2 regions of the Lysinibacillus sp. JNUCC 51 genome follow, and region 2 is predicted to be linked to the other one. Evidence: riboswitches for the same ligand, from Rfam matches in the RefSeq annotation. Region 2 holds a riboswitch; the other holds the start of a gene.

The links. Region 2 has a riboswitch for lysine ahead of JNUCC51_RS24665 (transporter substrate-binding domain-containing protein). Riboswitches for the same ligand answer to the same signal wherever they lie in the genome.
Region 1: linked by a shared signal. The riboswitch ahead of JNUCC51_RS10435 (amino acid permease) and the one ahead of JNUCC51_RS24665 (transporter substrate-binding domain-containing protein) in region 2 are both predicted to bind lysine.

The regions. Positions count from the first base shown of each region.
Region 1 is NZ_CP065545.1:2,174,761-2,182,674, forward strand. Features, by position in the region: gene JNUCC51_RS10430 (serine hydrolase domain-containing protein) at 1-822, opposite strand, end outside; gene JNUCC51_RS10435 (amino acid permease) at 1,260-2,723, opposite strand; lysine riboswitch at 2,808-2,984, opposite strand; gene JNUCC51_RS10440 (CynX/NimT family MFS transporter) at 3,159-4,367, shown strand; gene JNUCC51_RS10445 (nitric oxide synthase oxygenase) at 4,481-5,527, opposite strand; tRNA gene JNUCC51_RS10450 (tRNA-Glu) at 6,043-6,114, opposite strand; tRNA gene JNUCC51_RS10455 (tRNA-Asn) at 6,116-6,192, opposite strand; tRNA gene JNUCC51_RS10460 (tRNA-Ile) at 6,197-6,273, opposite strand; tRNA gene JNUCC51_RS10465 (tRNA-Gly) at 6,283-6,356, opposite strand; tRNA gene JNUCC51_RS10470 (tRNA-Phe) at 6,360-6,435, opposite strand; tRNA gene JNUCC51_RS10475 (tRNA-Ser) at 6,442-6,534, opposite strand; tRNA gene JNUCC51_RS10480 (tRNA-Ala) at 6,549-6,624, opposite strand; tRNA gene JNUCC51_RS10485 (tRNA-Pro) at 6,640-6,716, opposite strand; tRNA gene JNUCC51_RS10490 (tRNA-Arg) at 6,733-6,809, opposite strand; tRNA gene JNUCC51_RS10495 (tRNA-Lys) at 6,825-6,897, opposite strand; tRNA gene JNUCC51_RS10500 (tRNA-Gln) at 6,913-6,987, opposite strand; tRNA gene JNUCC51_RS10505 (tRNA-His) at 6,997-7,072, opposite strand; tRNA gene JNUCC51_RS10510 (tRNA-Trp) at 7,120-7,193, opposite strand; tRNA gene JNUCC51_RS10515 (tRNA-Tyr) at 7,198-7,281, opposite strand; tRNA gene JNUCC51_RS10520 (tRNA-Thr) at 7,288-7,363, opposite strand; tRNA gene JNUCC51_RS10525 (tRNA-Asp) at 7,373-7,448, opposite strand; tRNA gene JNUCC51_RS10530 (tRNA-Val) at 7,453-7,528, opposite strand; rRNA gene rrf (5S ribosomal RNA) at 7,539-7,654, opposite strand; rRNA gene JNUCC51_RS10540 (23S ribosomal RNA) at 7,841-7,914, opposite strand, start outside.
Region 2 is NZ_CP065545.1:5,097,669-5,105,582, reverse strand. Features, by position in the region: gene odhB (2-oxoglutarate dehydrogenase complex dihydrolipoyllysine-residue succinyltransferase) at 1-827, shown strand, start outside; lysine riboswitch at 1,319-1,505, shown strand; gene JNUCC51_RS24665 (transporter substrate-binding domain-containing protein) at 1,622-2,488, shown strand; gene JNUCC51_RS24660 (amino acid ABC transporter permease) at 2,678-3,403, shown strand; gene JNUCC51_RS24655 (amino acid ABC transporter ATP-binding protein) at 3,416-4,147, shown strand; gene JNUCC51_RS24650 (DUF6501 family protein) at 4,464-4,661, shown strand; gene JNUCC51_RS24645 (toxic anion resistance protein) at 4,788-5,852, opposite strand; gene JNUCC51_RS24640 (5-bromo-4-chloroindolyl phosphate hydrolysis family protein) at 5,849-6,499, opposite strand; gene JNUCC51_RS24635 (hypothetical protein) at 6,689-6,943, opposite strand; gene JNUCC51_RS24630 (hypothetical protein) at 7,011-7,241, shown strand; gene JNUCC51_RS24625 (VOC family protein) at 7,710-7,914, shown strand, end outside.

The sequences.
Region 1 (7,914 bases), 2.2 Mb from region 2:
ATATTGCCCCCCATAACCTAATGCAAAGAAATATTGATTATCTACCGAAAAAGCTTTAGTTTCATTCTGTTTATTTACCCACCAATGCATCCCGTAATAACCAATTTTGTCATAAGTCATTAAATTAGGCTTTATCGAATGGTTAATCCAATCCTCTGAAACTATCCTTTTCTCGTTATATACACCCTTCTTTAAAACTAAGAGCCCAACTTTCATCATATCTTCTGCCTTTAATAAAAGACCATCTGCCCCTTTACTAATTTTCTTCTTATCCTCGTACCATTGATATTCGAGAATACCCAATGGTTGAAATAAATAACGATTGGCAAATTCTTTTGTTTTCATATTCGTAACTTTCTGCAATATAGCAGAAAGTATATGGGAGCAACCCGAGTTATAATTCATATGCGTACCAACTGGATGCACCATCGGGCGATCTATTATAAATTTTACTATATCAGAATGAAATACCATAGGAGCAAAACAATTCCATTCCCCAAATTCCGGGAAATCTAACCCTTCCGTCATTGTTAAAAGATGATATATTGTCATATCCATTTTACGTTTATCATCTTGCCGTTCGAATAGTTCAGGAAAAAAAGTATGGACAGGTATATGAATAGATTCCAAATATTTTTGATCTATTGCAATGCCAAATAGAATTGAAAGAATACTCTTTGTACAAGAATTAATTTTATGAAGTTTCTGTTGTTGTTTCTTATTTTTATAGTATCGAAATATCGTTTTACCATGACTATTAATCAAAAAAGTATTAATCTTTTCTTTTTTTAATCTATATTGTAAAAATGGGTAGTCTATCATTTTTCCCCCTCTGATTATTTTTCTTCACCTATTGGGCTTTTCCGTGCAGTTATTTTTGCTTTCGGTATAAATAATTGCTGCCCGTTAATAGTGGATAAATTATTTATAATTTGGGCCATCACCAAAACGAGGGGTTGATTTCCGTTCCGGCTGGGCGTTTTTATCGCTGCCGCTTCGCTTTCGCGCAGAGCAAAGCTTCCTGGGGTGTCCGATGAGCCGCTTCGCCTCGCTCCAGTGTCTTATCTAAGACGCTGATTCCCATGGAGTCACCCAGCCTCCACTCCAATCAACTAATAACCAAAAATATTATCAACTACTTGTGGTTATTGATCTATAATTTACCATATGTAATATCTTTGTTTCATATATCTTTTGCAAAATAGTAAAAAAAGCCGTTCCATAACCATCATTCAATGGATTATAGAACAGCTTTAATATTAGTCTTCCACCTTTAAATCACATTCTTTAAGTGGAAGCATTTTTGTTTTATGCTTGATTTTATAGCCAAGCCATAACAGCAAGAAAAGAGGAATACCGATATACGAGACAAGGACTCCGTACCAATCTACTGTATCACCCATAAAGGCATTGTAGTTTTGTCCAATAACAACAATCATACAAACCGTAAAGGCAAATAGCGGACCGAATGGGAACAGCTTTGCTCTATACGGCAATAATTTCGGATCTAAGCCTTGTGCCTCGAATGCTCGACGGAAGCGGTAATGGCTAAATGCAATACCTAACCAAGCAATGAATCCAGACATTCCTGAGGCATTTAGAAGCCACATGTAGACCACACCATCACCAAAGAATGAAGCTAAAAATGCTAGGGAGCCTACAGCTAAAGTCGCCAGCAATGCGTAAATCGGAATACCTCGACGGCTTAGTTTAGTGAAAAATTTCGGTGCATGTCCATCTACCGCTAATTGCCAAAGCATACGAGAAGATGCGTACAGCCCTGAATTCCCTGCTGACAGCATTGCCGTTAGAATGATAGCATTCATCAATGATGCCGCAAAGGCAATTCCTAAACGGTCGAACACCAGTGTAAATGGTGAAACAGCGATATCTTCAGATAATAAACGTGCGTCTGTAAATGGAATCAACAACCCAATTGCACCGATTGCTAAAATATAGAACAAAAGAATTCGCCAGAAAACAGACTTAACTGCTTTCGGAATATTTTTACCAGGATCATCTGTTTCACCTGCTGTTATTCCAAGTAGCTCTGTCCCTTGGAACGAGAATCCTGCAGCTAAGAAAATACCAAATGTAGCAAGGAATCCACCGTGGAATGGTCCATCACTAATAAAGAAATTCGTAAAGCCTACCGGAGCGTTTCCTCCTAAAATACCAAAAATCATTAAAAAACTGATGATAATAAAAATGATTACAGTTACAACCTTTATCATGGCAAACCAATATTCACTTTCACCATAGCTTTTTACCGATAATAGATTGAACGTTAAAACGACGGCAATAAATAAAACAGTCCAAAGTGCTGATGAGCTATCTGGGAACCAATATTTCATAATTAATGATACAGCAGAAATTTCTGCTGCAATTGTAATTGCCCAGTTGTACCAGTAGTTCCAACCAAGTGCAAAGCCTAGAGCTGGGTCTACAAACTTTGTAGCATAAGTACTAAATGAACCCGATGATGGCATATAGGCTGCCATTTCGCCTAAGCTCGTCATTAAAAAATACACCATGATACCGATTAATGCATAAGCGAGTAGTGCACCTCCAGGTCCTGCTTGTGCAATTGCACCACCACTAGCTAAAAACAATCCAGTACCGATTGTACCGCCTAATGAAATCATTGTAATATGACGGCTTTTTAATTCTTTTTTCAGCTTCGGCGCTTTATGTCCGAGCTGATTGACTTTTATTTCACTCACAATATAGCTTCCTTCCTTTTAAGAGGCAAAAAAATGCCATCACATGAACGTTACTGTGATGGCTAAGTAAATCCTCTGTTCTTTCAAAATGATAGCTCAACACGTTGTCCAAACGTGACAGTTCTGTTCCTTTCGGAGACAGCCCCAGCATGAGGTTTTCAAGTCCCCTCACACTTCGGCAGTATTTCCTTTCAGCTAATTTCTCAAATGCTTGTCATTTCCATTAACATACTCTTAAATACCGCGACCTCTACCTCAATATAAACATGAGGCATTAAATATTAAATTTATGATGGGTATTAGTTTAACATATGACCTATGACATTTCAATAACCAGAGTAATGTTCTGTATTTTGTGAATTTTCAACTATTTTTATTAATGTGATAAAGTGGTATAGTGATTCAATCAAAATTGTTCTAACAGGGGGGATTTATTTGACTACTCATGAACATACCGATACTTATCCTAGCAGGAAAATTAACTGGAAAGGTACAACCTTATTACTAGTTATCGGAGTAATTTGTATTGCCTCGACATTACGGATGCCGCTAACAGTTGTTGGACCTATTACTTCCTTTATTCGTGAAGACCTCGGCATATCCCATGTACTAGCAGGCTTTCTAACGACGATTCCATTGCTAGCATTTGCAATCATTTCACCATTTGCACCAATTGTCGCACGTAAATTCGGACTAGAATTAACATTATTTTTATCGACTATTCTATTAGCGGTAGGGATTGTATTACGCTCCCTTGGCACAACTAGTTTACTTATTTTTGGTACTATGCTAATTGGTATAGCCATTTCATTCGGTAACGTACTAATTCCGGGATTACTTAAATTGAAATTTCCCTATCACGTAGGTTTACTTATGGCATTTTTTACAATGTCGATGAATTTGACAGCTGGACTCGGCGCTGGCATTAGCTATCCTATTGCCAACTCATCACTCGGTTGGCAAGGTGCACTGGCAATCGCACTTGTTCTTGTGGTGTTAACCATCTTAATTTGGATTCCACAGTTGAAATTTAATAAGCCTGAACCGAATGTTGAGACTACGAAAGAACGTATACCATTATGGAAATCACCTGTTACTTGGGCAGTAACAGGGGCTATGGGATTTCAGTCATTATTATTCTACACAACTGCCGCTTGGATTCCTGAAATATATATAGCACAAGGATTAGCTGCAGATCGTGCAGGCTGGATGTTTTCCATCATGCAATTTTCACAAGTTCCAATGGCTTTAGCTGTGCCTATTATCGCTAGTAAAATGACATCTCAACGTCCTCTCGTATTAATGTTTACGGCATTTTACTTAGTTGGCTTTATCGGGGTAGTCATGGAATGGACAAGCCTCGCTGTACTATGGATGGTGCTACTAGGCTTAGCCGGAGGTGCTTCATTCGCATTAGCGATGATGTTCTTTACACTACGTACCCGTACAGCTTTAGAAGCAGCTGATTTATCAGGATTCGCACAATCATTAGGATATTTATTAGCCGCAATCGGTCCAATTTTATTTGGATATTTACATGATTTATTTGGTGGCTGGAATATAGCAGGTTGGTTATTTGTTATCGTAGTATTGATACTTTTCTTATGTTCATTTAGGGCTTCTAAAAATGAATATGTGAATTAAATAAGGTGGCTCATGAGCTTCTTTAAGCGGATGTCTTTTGTACCGAAAGCGTAGCGACAGGTACAGATGTTTGAACACCCGCTGAAAGAAGTTAAAGTGGGCTGCCTTTTTCTCTAATAAGGTGGTTTCTGATAAAAATAATTCGGTGTATTGTAAATATTAACATAGGGCTTATGGAAAATATGAGTCGTAGCTGGTGAAAGAGGTGGAATCAACCACGTCCAATTGCCTGTAACCTTACGATCCGCCGCTGCTTCAGTTTCCTCAAACAATTTAAATTGCTGTGCAGCTGTATGATGATCTACAATGCTCACACCGTCTTCTTTAAAAGAATGTAGTACGGCAATATTCAGCTCGACTAATGCACGATCACGCCATAAAGAAGCCTGTTTAGTTGTATCGAGATTGAAAATTTCTGCTATAGCGGGCAGCATATTATAACGTTCATGATCTGCTAAATTACGTGCCCCGATTTCTGTACCCATATACCAACCATTGAATGGGGCAGCCTCAAAATCAATACCTGCCATTTGGAAACGCATACTCGATATAATCGGCACTGCATACCATTTTAATCCTAGCTTCTCTACTTGAGATGATTCTGGATGACGAATCGGTACCTGTAGTACATACTCGTCAGGAATCCTAAACAATTGCGGCTCCCTTCCGTCCATTTGTACAACAAGTGGAAGGACATCAAATGCCGTTCCCTCTCCTTGCCAACCAAGTGACTCACATAATTTTGTAAACTCAACAGAATGCAAATCACCAATGATTCCAGATTCAGTTTCATAGCCAGCATAACGGATTAGCTGATGATTCCATATACGAACACGCCCTGGTGCAAAAACCGTTATTGTTGGACGAATTTTTCCACCATTTGTTGCATACTTAATATGTTCAAGCAAAGCTTTGAAGATACCCTCTTCATTGGAAATATCGCGGGCATCTACAACATGCAGTGATTGCCAAAACAATCGACCAATACACTTATTACTATTACGCCAGGCCACTCGTGCACCAAAGATTAATTCTTCCGTTGTCGGTATATATTCGCCTGCAGTTTTAATTTGCTGTGACTTATTTTCTAGCCATGTTTTCGACTCATTTTGTTCTACTTGATAAAGTTCTAAAAAACGCTGTACTTCCTGTAAATTCATATCGAATTCCTCCATCTACCCTCATATTAGAGGAATGGAACTATAATCACCACGAAAAAATCTGCCAGAAAACATACATATTTTATATATGAAATACTTTGTTCAATATTTCATACCACCTCTTCATTTTATGAATTATGCCTCGGTATAATTGCCGCTGTCGTGCAAATAAACAATGCGTCAGGATTCGTCTTTATGCTTAAGCCTTCACTAAAATTATTTATTAAAAGGGTTCCCATCTTGAGTAGACATTATAAAAATCAGGAGAAATTACAGAGGAAAATTTTTTAAGTAGAGATATGCTATTATAACGTTTATTATAACGTTTTATTATGCCGAAGTAGGTAATACACGAGACGCATTAGGCCCCATTTTGCACTCCCTTTGCAGTATTTAGGAGTAGAAGTTATTATTTGTGCTTTAGAAATAAAATTTCCTTAACGCATGATGAACTTTGTTTGTCAGTATAGTTCGCATAAAAAAAAGCATGTCGCACTAATGTGCAACATGCTTGATGACCCGTACGGGATTCGAACCCGTGTTACCGCCGTGAAAGGGCGGTGTCTTAACCACTTGACCAACGGGCCGTGGCTCCGAAGGCAGGACTCGAACCTGCGACAACCTGATTAACAGTCAGGTGCTACTACCAACTGAGCTACTTCGGAATAATGGTGGGCCTAAATGGACTCGAACCATCGACCTCACGCTTATCAGGCGTGCGCTCTAACCAGCTGAGCTATAGGCCCATTATTTTTTGGAGCGGGTGATGAGAATCGAACTCACGACATCAGCTTGGAAGGCTGAGGTTTTACCATTAAACTACACCCGCAGATGGTGGGTCAGGACGGAATCGAACCGCCGACACTTAGAGCTTCAATCTAATGCTCTACCAACTGAGCTACTGACCCGGAAAATGGAGGAGGTAGAGGGATTCGAACCCCCGCGCGGTGTTACCCGCCTGTCGGTTTTCAAGACCGATCCCTTCAGCCAGACTTGGGTATACCTCCGGAAATTATATAAATGGTGGAGCCTAGCGGGATCGAACCGCTGACCTCCTGCGTGCAAGGCAGGCGCTCTCCCAGCTGAGCTAAGGCCCCAATAATTAAGAAAGATGGTCGGAATGACAGGATTCGAACCTACGACCCCTTGGTCCCAAACCAAGTGCTCTACCAAGCTGAGCTACATTCCGATATTATAGGCTTTTTTGGCGCGCCCGACAGGAGTCGAACCCATAACCTTCTGATCCGTAGTCAGACGCTCTATCCAATTGAGCTACGGGCGCATTTATAAAAACTGATGAGCCATGAAGGACTCGAACCTTCGACCCTCTGATTAAAAGTCAGATGCTCTACCAACTGAGCTAATGGCTCAAACTAAGAAATGAATGGCTGGGGTACTAGGATTCGAACCTAGGCATGACGGAATCAAAATCCGTTGCCTTACCGCTTGGCTATACCCCAATAATTAAATGGGGCGACTGATGGGAATCGAACCCACGAATGCCGGAACCACAATCCGGTGCGTTAACCACTTCGCCACAATCGCCACTATATGTAATCATAGCAGTGTTTGATAACGAGTACCTCGAAACCTGGCAGGGGCAGTAGGAATCGAACCCACACCAAAGGTTTTGGAGACCTCTATTCTACCGTTGAACTATGCCCCTAAAATGGTGGAGGGGGACGGATTCGAACCGCCGAACCCTAAGGAGCGGATTTACAGTCCGCCGCGTTTAGCCTCTTCGCTACCCCTCCAAGGGATGGTGCCGGCGATAGGAGTCGAACCCACGACCTACTGATTACAAGTCAGTTGCTCTACCAACTGAGCTACACCGGCAAAAAAAAATGGCGGTCCCGACCGGGATCGAACCGGCGATCTCCTGCGTGACAGGCAGGCATGTTAACCGCTACACCACGGGACCATTATGGTGGAGGATGACGGGCTCGAACCGCCGACCCCCTGCTTGTAAGGCAGGTGCTCTCCCAGCTGAGCTAATCCTCCTGGGTATAATGCCTAGCGACGTCCTACTCTCACAGGGGGAAGCCCCCAACTACCATCGGCGCTAAAGAGCTTAACTTCCGTGTTCGGTATGGGAACGGGTGTGACCTCTTTGCCATCATCACTAGACTATTGTCGGCTTCCAATATACATCGTATTTCTTCGTCAGCTTCTGTCGTTCAGTCAGTCACGTACTTAAGTACGCTCCTTCCTTCTCTCCATCGCTTCCTCGAACTACTCGTATCTTGAAACCCTTGGTTGAAAGAATTATTCTTTCAAAACTGGATAAACGGTGCATTGATTGTTTCAAACATTTTGGTTAAGTCCTCGATCGATTAGTATTCGTCAGCTCCATGTGTCACCACACTTCCACCTCGAACCTATCTACC
Region 2 (7,914 bases):
CTGCTGTATCTCCAGTAGATCCACAAGGCCGTGTACGAGTACAAGACGTAGCAGCACATGGTACAGCTCCAGTTGCAGCACCACAAGCAGCTCCAGCAGCACCTAAAGCAGTTGCAGCAGTTGATGAATCACGTGTAACAATTGAAAAAATGAGCCGTCGTCGCCAAACAATTGCAAAACGTTTACTTGAAGTAAAACAATCTACAGCAATGTTAACAACTTTCAACGAAGTAGATATGACAAACGTTATGGCTTTACGTTCTCGTAAAAAAGACCAATTCTTCGAGTCAACTGGCTCAAAACTTGGTTTCATGTCATTCTTCACAAAAGCTGTAGTTGCAGCTCTTAAAAAATACCCATATGTTAACGCACAAATCGTTGGTGATGAAATTCACTTAAACAACTTCTTTGATATCGGTGTAGCTGTATCAACTGAAGAAGGTTTAGTAGTACCAGTTGTACGTGACGCTGACCGCAAAAACTTTGCTGAAATTGAAGATTCAATCGCAGACCTAGCGAAAAAAGCACGCGACAAAAAATTAGGTTTAGCAGATCTTCAAGGTGGCTCATTCACAATTACAAATGGTGGGGTATTCGGTTCATTAATGTCTACACCTATCATGAATGGTACACAAGCTGGTATCCTTGGTATGCATACTATCAAAAAACGTCCAGTTGAAGTGAATGGTGAAGTAGAAATTCGCCCAATGATGTACTTAGCACTATCTTATGACCACCGTATTATCGATGGTAAAGATTCTGTAGGCTTCCTTAAAACTGTTAAAGAACTACTTGAAAACCCAGAAGATTTATTATTAAATTCTTAATTCCTGAATATTTTAAAACCCTGCAAACATTGTTTTGCAGGGTTTTTTGCTTTTCAAAAATTGTTCATCAATACCGAAAGCATATAGTGCAAAAGAAATTAATTTTGTTGAATAACAGCTCCATTTGAATTACTAGTATAGAGTTTTAATGATAAAAATATATGAATTTTCTGAAAAAATACGATCGTTTTTGTAGAACCTTATACAGTTATATAAGTTGATTGGAGTTGAGGGTGGACGACTAATTTGAAATCTGTAACGCCACAAGGAAAGCGCGGTCAGGCGGAACGGAAATAATATCTAGGTAATTGTGAAGGCTAAAAAAACTAAACATCATTTTTAAATTTGTAAAAGTGTAAAATGGATTTAAGAAGTATAATATCCTAATATTGTAATTAGTCAGAAAAGTAATAAAATAATCTTGACGAACATATTAGTTTTATAGTAGTATCTTATTATCAATTAAATATACAAACCTCACATTTATCCTATTGTGAGGTAGAGGCGCGGTATTTATTAGTTTATTGTTGAGTACAAGCAAGCGAAGACGCAATGGAGAAGGAAATACCGCCGAAGTATAAAAGGAGCTCGTACTTTTATGCTGGGTCTGCAGTGAATAACTGCAGGACTGTCCTAGTAAATTATTTTCCAGGTTTACTAGGTTGTGCTATCTCGGAATGATGGAATAATAGTGAGGATTTGGGCAACTGTTAAAAAAGTAAGACCTAAGTTCAGTACTTAGGTCTTTTTTGGTACAGTTGTCTTATTTTTTTTACAGAAAAGGGGAATGTTACATGAAAAGAAAATTGTTGGTATTAATGTTGGCCGTAATGACTGTAATTTTGCTAGCAGCTTGTGGTACTGGTGACAAAAAAGCTACGACGTCATCTAGTAATGAGGGTAGTAAAACGAATACGGATGAAGGTGGCGGCCAATTCCGTATTGGAATGGAGGCAGGCTATGCTCCGTTTAACTGGACGCAGCAAGATGATGCAGATGGGGCAGTGAAAATTGCTGATAATGCAGAATATGCAGGCGGTTATGATGTACAAATGGCTAAAAAAATAGCTGAAGGGTTAGGAAAAGAATTAGTCATCGTAAAATTGGAATGGGATGGGTTAGTACCAGCTCTACAATCAAATAAAATTGATGCAATCATTGCTGGTATGTCACCTACTGAAGAACGTAAGCAAACTATCGACTTCACAGAAAACTACTATACATCTGATTTTGTAATGGTTATTAAAAAAGGTAGTAAATATGAAAAAGCAACATCTATCCAAGATTTCTCTGGAGCAAAAATCACATCACAATTAAATACATCTAACTACACTGTTATTGATCAAATCAAAGGTGTAAAAAAACAAACTGCAATGGATAACTTCCCAGCAATGCGCGTTGCATTAGAAGCTGGAAAAATTGACGGCTATGTAGCAGAACGTCCAGAAGGTATTTCTGCTGAAGCTGCAAATAATAAGTTCACGTACGTGAAATTTGAAAAAGGCTTCGATACAGATATTTCAAATACATCAATTGCAGTTGGTTTACGTAAAGGCGATGCAGACCTTCAAAAGATCAATGAAATCTTAAAAGGTATTTCTGAAGATGAGCGCCAAAAAATTATGGAAGAAGCCATTCACCAACAACCAGCAGCACAATAATTGAATGCACGGACTATTTGCTAGTCCGTGCAATCTCAATACTATCTATACTATCAAAATCTCTCTAAAAATAATAATGTCTTAGCTAAAAGTTTCATAAGATAAAAGAAACAAAAGGCCCAATCAAAATGGTAGATAGCTAAGACGACTGTAACGAACAAACAACACGAGGTTGTTAGGAGGAACATCATGAGTCTTGAATGGATTATTTCTATTGTTGAGAACAACTGGCAAATGTTTTTACGAGGTGCGTATTTTACGTTACTTATTTCAATTAGTAGTACAATTATTGGTGCACTTATCGGATTTTTCATCGGAGTTATGCATACCATCAAGGTTCGTAAAAAAGGTGTAAAGTTCTATAGCTTAAAGCTCATTAATTTTATACTAACATGCTATGTCGAATTCTTCCGTGGTACACCAATGATTGTACAAGCGATGGTTGTATTTTACGGATTAGATATGGCGTTCGGTATTGATATGCACTTTATTACAGCAGGTATTTTAGTTGTTTCGCTAAATACAGGTGCTTATATGGCTGAAATTGTACGTGGTGGTATTGTATCCATTGATAAAGGGCAGTACGAGGCCGCATCGGCAATTGGTATGAATCATTTTCAAATTATGCTACATGTTGTATTACCACAAGTTGCGCGAAATATATTGCCTGCAACTGGTAACCAATTAATTATGAATATTAAAGATACAGCCGTATTAAACGTTATCGGGGTGACAGAATTATACTTCCAAACAAAGTCAATTGCGGGTAATAACTTCCGATATTTCGAATCCTTCTTTATAGCCTGTGTCCTTTATTTCATCATGACATTCACAGCATCAAGAATTTTACTGTATATAGAAAAACGACTGGATGGACCAGATGCCTACCAAAAAGAACAGAAAGAAGCAGTATAGGGGGACGAACAAGTGACAGTTATTAAAATAGAACATTTAAGTAAATCATTTGGTCGTAACCAAGTGTTAAAGGATGTAAATTTTCAAGTAGAAAAGGGCGAGGTTGTCTGCTTAATCGGTTCTTCAGGATCTGGTAAATCAACACTACTACGCTGCATTAATTTACTAGAAACACCGAGTGGCGGTCAAATCATTTACAAAGGTGAAAACATTTTAGACGAAAAACATAATATCCAAGAATACCGTACACATTTAGGTATGGTGTTCCAGCAATTTAACTTATTCAACAATCATGATGTGCTAAAAAATTGTACAGTTGGTCAAATGAAAGTATTAAAGCGTTCAAAGGTAGAAGCAGAGGAAGTTGCTTTACAATATTTGCAAATTGTTGGTATGGATCAATACGTTAATGCGAAGCCGCGACAACTATCTGGCGGTCAAAAACAGCGTGTTGCGATTGCAAGAGCATTGTCTATGAGTCCTGATGTAATGCTGTTTGATGAACCGACGTCAGCACTTGACCCAGAAATGGTTGGTGAAGTGTTGAAGGTAATGCGTCAGCTAGCGGATGCTGGGAATACAATGTTAATTGTTACACATGAAATGGAATTCGCCAAAGAAGTAGCAGATCGCGTCGTATTTATGGACAAAGGTGTAATTGTAGAAGAAGGACCACCATCACAGGTGTTAGTAAACCCTCAGCATGAACGAACACAGGAGTTTTTAAAACGAACATTAAAATAATAAATTTACGTGTACGGTTACAATAACAAAAAAGTGAGCCCAAATTAATGGGCTCACTTATTTTCTTGAATTCCATTCTGCGTATAAAACAAAGCAAATTGCAAATGCAACGGCCAAGATAAAAAACCATTGTGGTACACCACCAAAGCTCATATTAACACCTCGAGTAAAAATTATTATTATTGATATGGTAAAAAAACGATAGTTACGGAAAAAATATGGTCTACTATGGTTTTTTTCTCCACAAAAGTACAAAAATATTATAAAATAAGCAGTATACATTAGCTTCATGCTAGTAAAGAGAGGTAGAGAGATTATGTTACATTTAAAATGGAAAGATGCCCAAACAGTACGCACAGTTACTTGTAAGCATACAAATGCATCAAAATATTTAGTTTCAAACGTATTAACAGTAGGGAAACAATATGATGTGAAAAATGAAACAGAAGAATTCATTTTTATTATCGATAATACTGGTAATATTGGTGGCTACTATAAAGATTATTTCGAATAAGCATAAAATCAATTTCGCCTTGGCGTAATTGAGTCCGTAGACTATTTACATTCATTAGGTTTGAATGTAAATCAAAGGGTGGTTCAGATGTTTTCTGAGCCACCCTTGTTTTTTGGAAAAACGGAATCAATCTCTCTTTAAGGTTTTTAATTCTGCTACATCCTGTAGATGCTGCTTTTCCTGTTCTGTAGCTGTATGAAGGGCGAAGACGTCTTTGATAGCTGTTTTAAGCTCATGCTGAGTTTCTTTGAATTTCGATACTTGCTGTTCAAAGGAAGGGCTCGTAAAACGATCATTTGTACGAGATAATCTTTCCTCTAGTTGCGCGTAGTGATGATCCATATGCATAGATAACATCATGGCCAACTGATTTTTCCAAAGTGGAATAAGAGTAACGATTGAAAATTCGATTTTCTCAGCTAGCGTTTGATTGGACTGCTGAATCATCCTTATTTGTGGCGCAGTTTGTAAAGCAACCTGCTGAGAAACTTGTAGGTCATAAATACGTTGATCTAGACGCTCGATTTGAGCGGCAAAATCATTTAGATGTTGGATAGCTAGAGGCTGTTTCGTCGCCTGTACACTAGTCACTTTTTCAGGAAGCTCAACTTCAATGGCTTGCTGCTTCTTCATTTGTCCTGCTGCAATAGCCGTCGCTAACTCTTCAAAGAACCCTCTATTATGTGCATAAAGTTCCTCAAGCATTTCGACATCTTTTATCATTTGGAGCTGTGCACGTTCAAGCTGAACACCAATTCGTTCTACTTGGATACTAACACGTTCAAACTCCGTTAATGTCTGCTTAACAGTAGGCTCTATTTTACCAAATATTTTTTTAAAAAAGGACTGCTTTTTTGGCTCTAATGCGTTAGGGTCCACACGGTCTAACGTTTGCATTAATGAGTCTAACATTTGACCAATTTTTGTGACGTCTTTTTGTTTTACTTGTGCAAGCATGCGGTCTGCAAATTGAGAAAGCGCTCGTTGTGAGCCTTGCCCTAAAGACAGGACTGATTCAAAGTTTGTCAGGTCAAGTTGACTAGCATATAGAAGTGCTCGACTTTGTGCAAGAGGCGACAGCGTTTCATACGTCGCCATCGCCTCATTATTTGTTGTTTCCAAATAAGATTGCACAAGAGGGGAAATACCTTGTATTGTATTTAGTTGAAATGCGTGATTATTTGCTGTCACTTATCATCGCCTCGCCATTCCAATTGTTCTTTACGTCTTAAATTGGAACGATTCGCAAATTCGATTTCCATTTGAAGATGGTCGATATCGTTGGAAAGCGCATCCTTTAAATCAATTTGAATCGTATCATTTAAATCTGTAAGTGTTTCTCTTGTTTTTGATAATGTAATTTGGATATCCTTATCCTTCACAGGCTGTCTCGATAACATCGTATATTTATCCGTTAATTCGACAGCAGAAGGAAGGTGTGCATAAAAAAATTGTTCTACATTATAAAATTTTCGTGGATCTGTTTTAACTATTTTTACGATATTTTTTGAAATACGTGTCATCTCGAGTAATTGCTTAAATGCAGAAACAGAACGTACACGTAAGTAGTTTTGACTTAAAGTTTGAATGTTCTTATTGGCTGCTGTAAGTTGTGTTTCAATATGTTTGTATTCTTCTTTTGTTATACCTGCTATTTGCATGAATTTCTTTTTCTGTCTATGTTTCAACAACGTCGTACTCGACGCGTATGTTCCAGCAAATAATAAACCACCAAGGAAGTATCCTGGACTTGCCGCAAATGCTGCGATAGAAACAGTTGAGAGAGAAATTAAGAAGCTAGCGGTATGTCTAGAGAAAAACTGTCCGACACTGAGCATGTTTCTTCCTCCTAGCATTAAATATGTCTATATTCTTATACGAAATAACCGACATAAAGTTTCAATTAAATAATAAACCTTACATAAATTTTACTGCTATTTGTAAAGTTTCTCAATGATATTACCATAAGAACAAGAAAAACCTTTGTATTATTAGGAGAAAAGAGGAAAGACGAAAAAGAAGCCACTCTAAATGTCCGACATCGCTGTTTTTCTGCAAAGACGGATAAGGCGCCGAAGTGACGGATAGAACTGCCGAAGTGACGGATAAAGTGCCCACCGACGGATAGACTCGCCAGAGCGACGGATGAAACTACCGAAGCGACGGAAAGAGTGCCCACCGACGGATAGACTTGCCAGAGCGACGGATGGAACTGCCAAAGCGACGGAAAGAATCGCTAGAGCGACGGATGGAACTGCCGAAGCGACGGAAAGAGTGCCCACCGACGGATAGACTCGCCAGAGTGACGGAAAGAGTGCCCACCGACGGAAAGAATCGCCAGAGCGACGGATGGAACTGCCAAAGCGACGGATGGAACTGCCAAAGCGACGGATGGAACTGCCAGAGCGACGGATGGAACTGCCAAAGCGACGGAAAGAATCGCTAGAGCGACGGATGGAACTGCCGAAGCGACGGAAAGAGTGCCCACCGACGGATAGACTCGCCAGAGCGACGGATGGAACTGCCAGAGCGACGGATGGAACTGCCCAAACGACGGATAGAATCTCTATACTCGGATAGGTGTTAAAAGGCCTATAATGAATTAATTATTTTATTGTATTCAAACTTAATGTAATTCGCGAACTTTTGGATTGCTTCACACGTTGTTAGTCAAATTTTTATTTATTAGTATTGTTTTTTTCACTGTTGTTAATTCCTCACCATCATCGTTATATTAGTTTATAGAAATGAGCGTAATAAAAAAATTAAAGTATGTTATTTATGTGTTGAATATGCTGAGAGACGAGCTTTTCGAAATAAAATATTGTTTGCCTTCCGTATTAATTATGGAGGGCTTTTATTATTCAAGGAGGAAGAAATGTAATGGGAAAATAAAAGTACTTAATAATAATTAACTTTTAGTGTAATGAATGGATGGTTTGGACTGTTCAAAACTGTCTATGTATTTCAGTCGAAAGATTGATGTGAATGGGAATTGTTTTTATTATATTATTTTACAAATACATGTGAAATAGGAGAATGTTGCATATGGAAATTAAATCCCTTACTTTACAAACTGATAATTTACAATCTATGAAAGAATTTTATATGAATAAATTAGGGTTTCATTTGATTGCTGAAAATAAAGATAGCTTTCAAATTCAAACAGGTACTAGTATTTTGGAGTTCACGAATAGTGATACAGTAAGCAAACCATTTTATCATTTTGCCTTCAATATTCCAGCAAACCAAT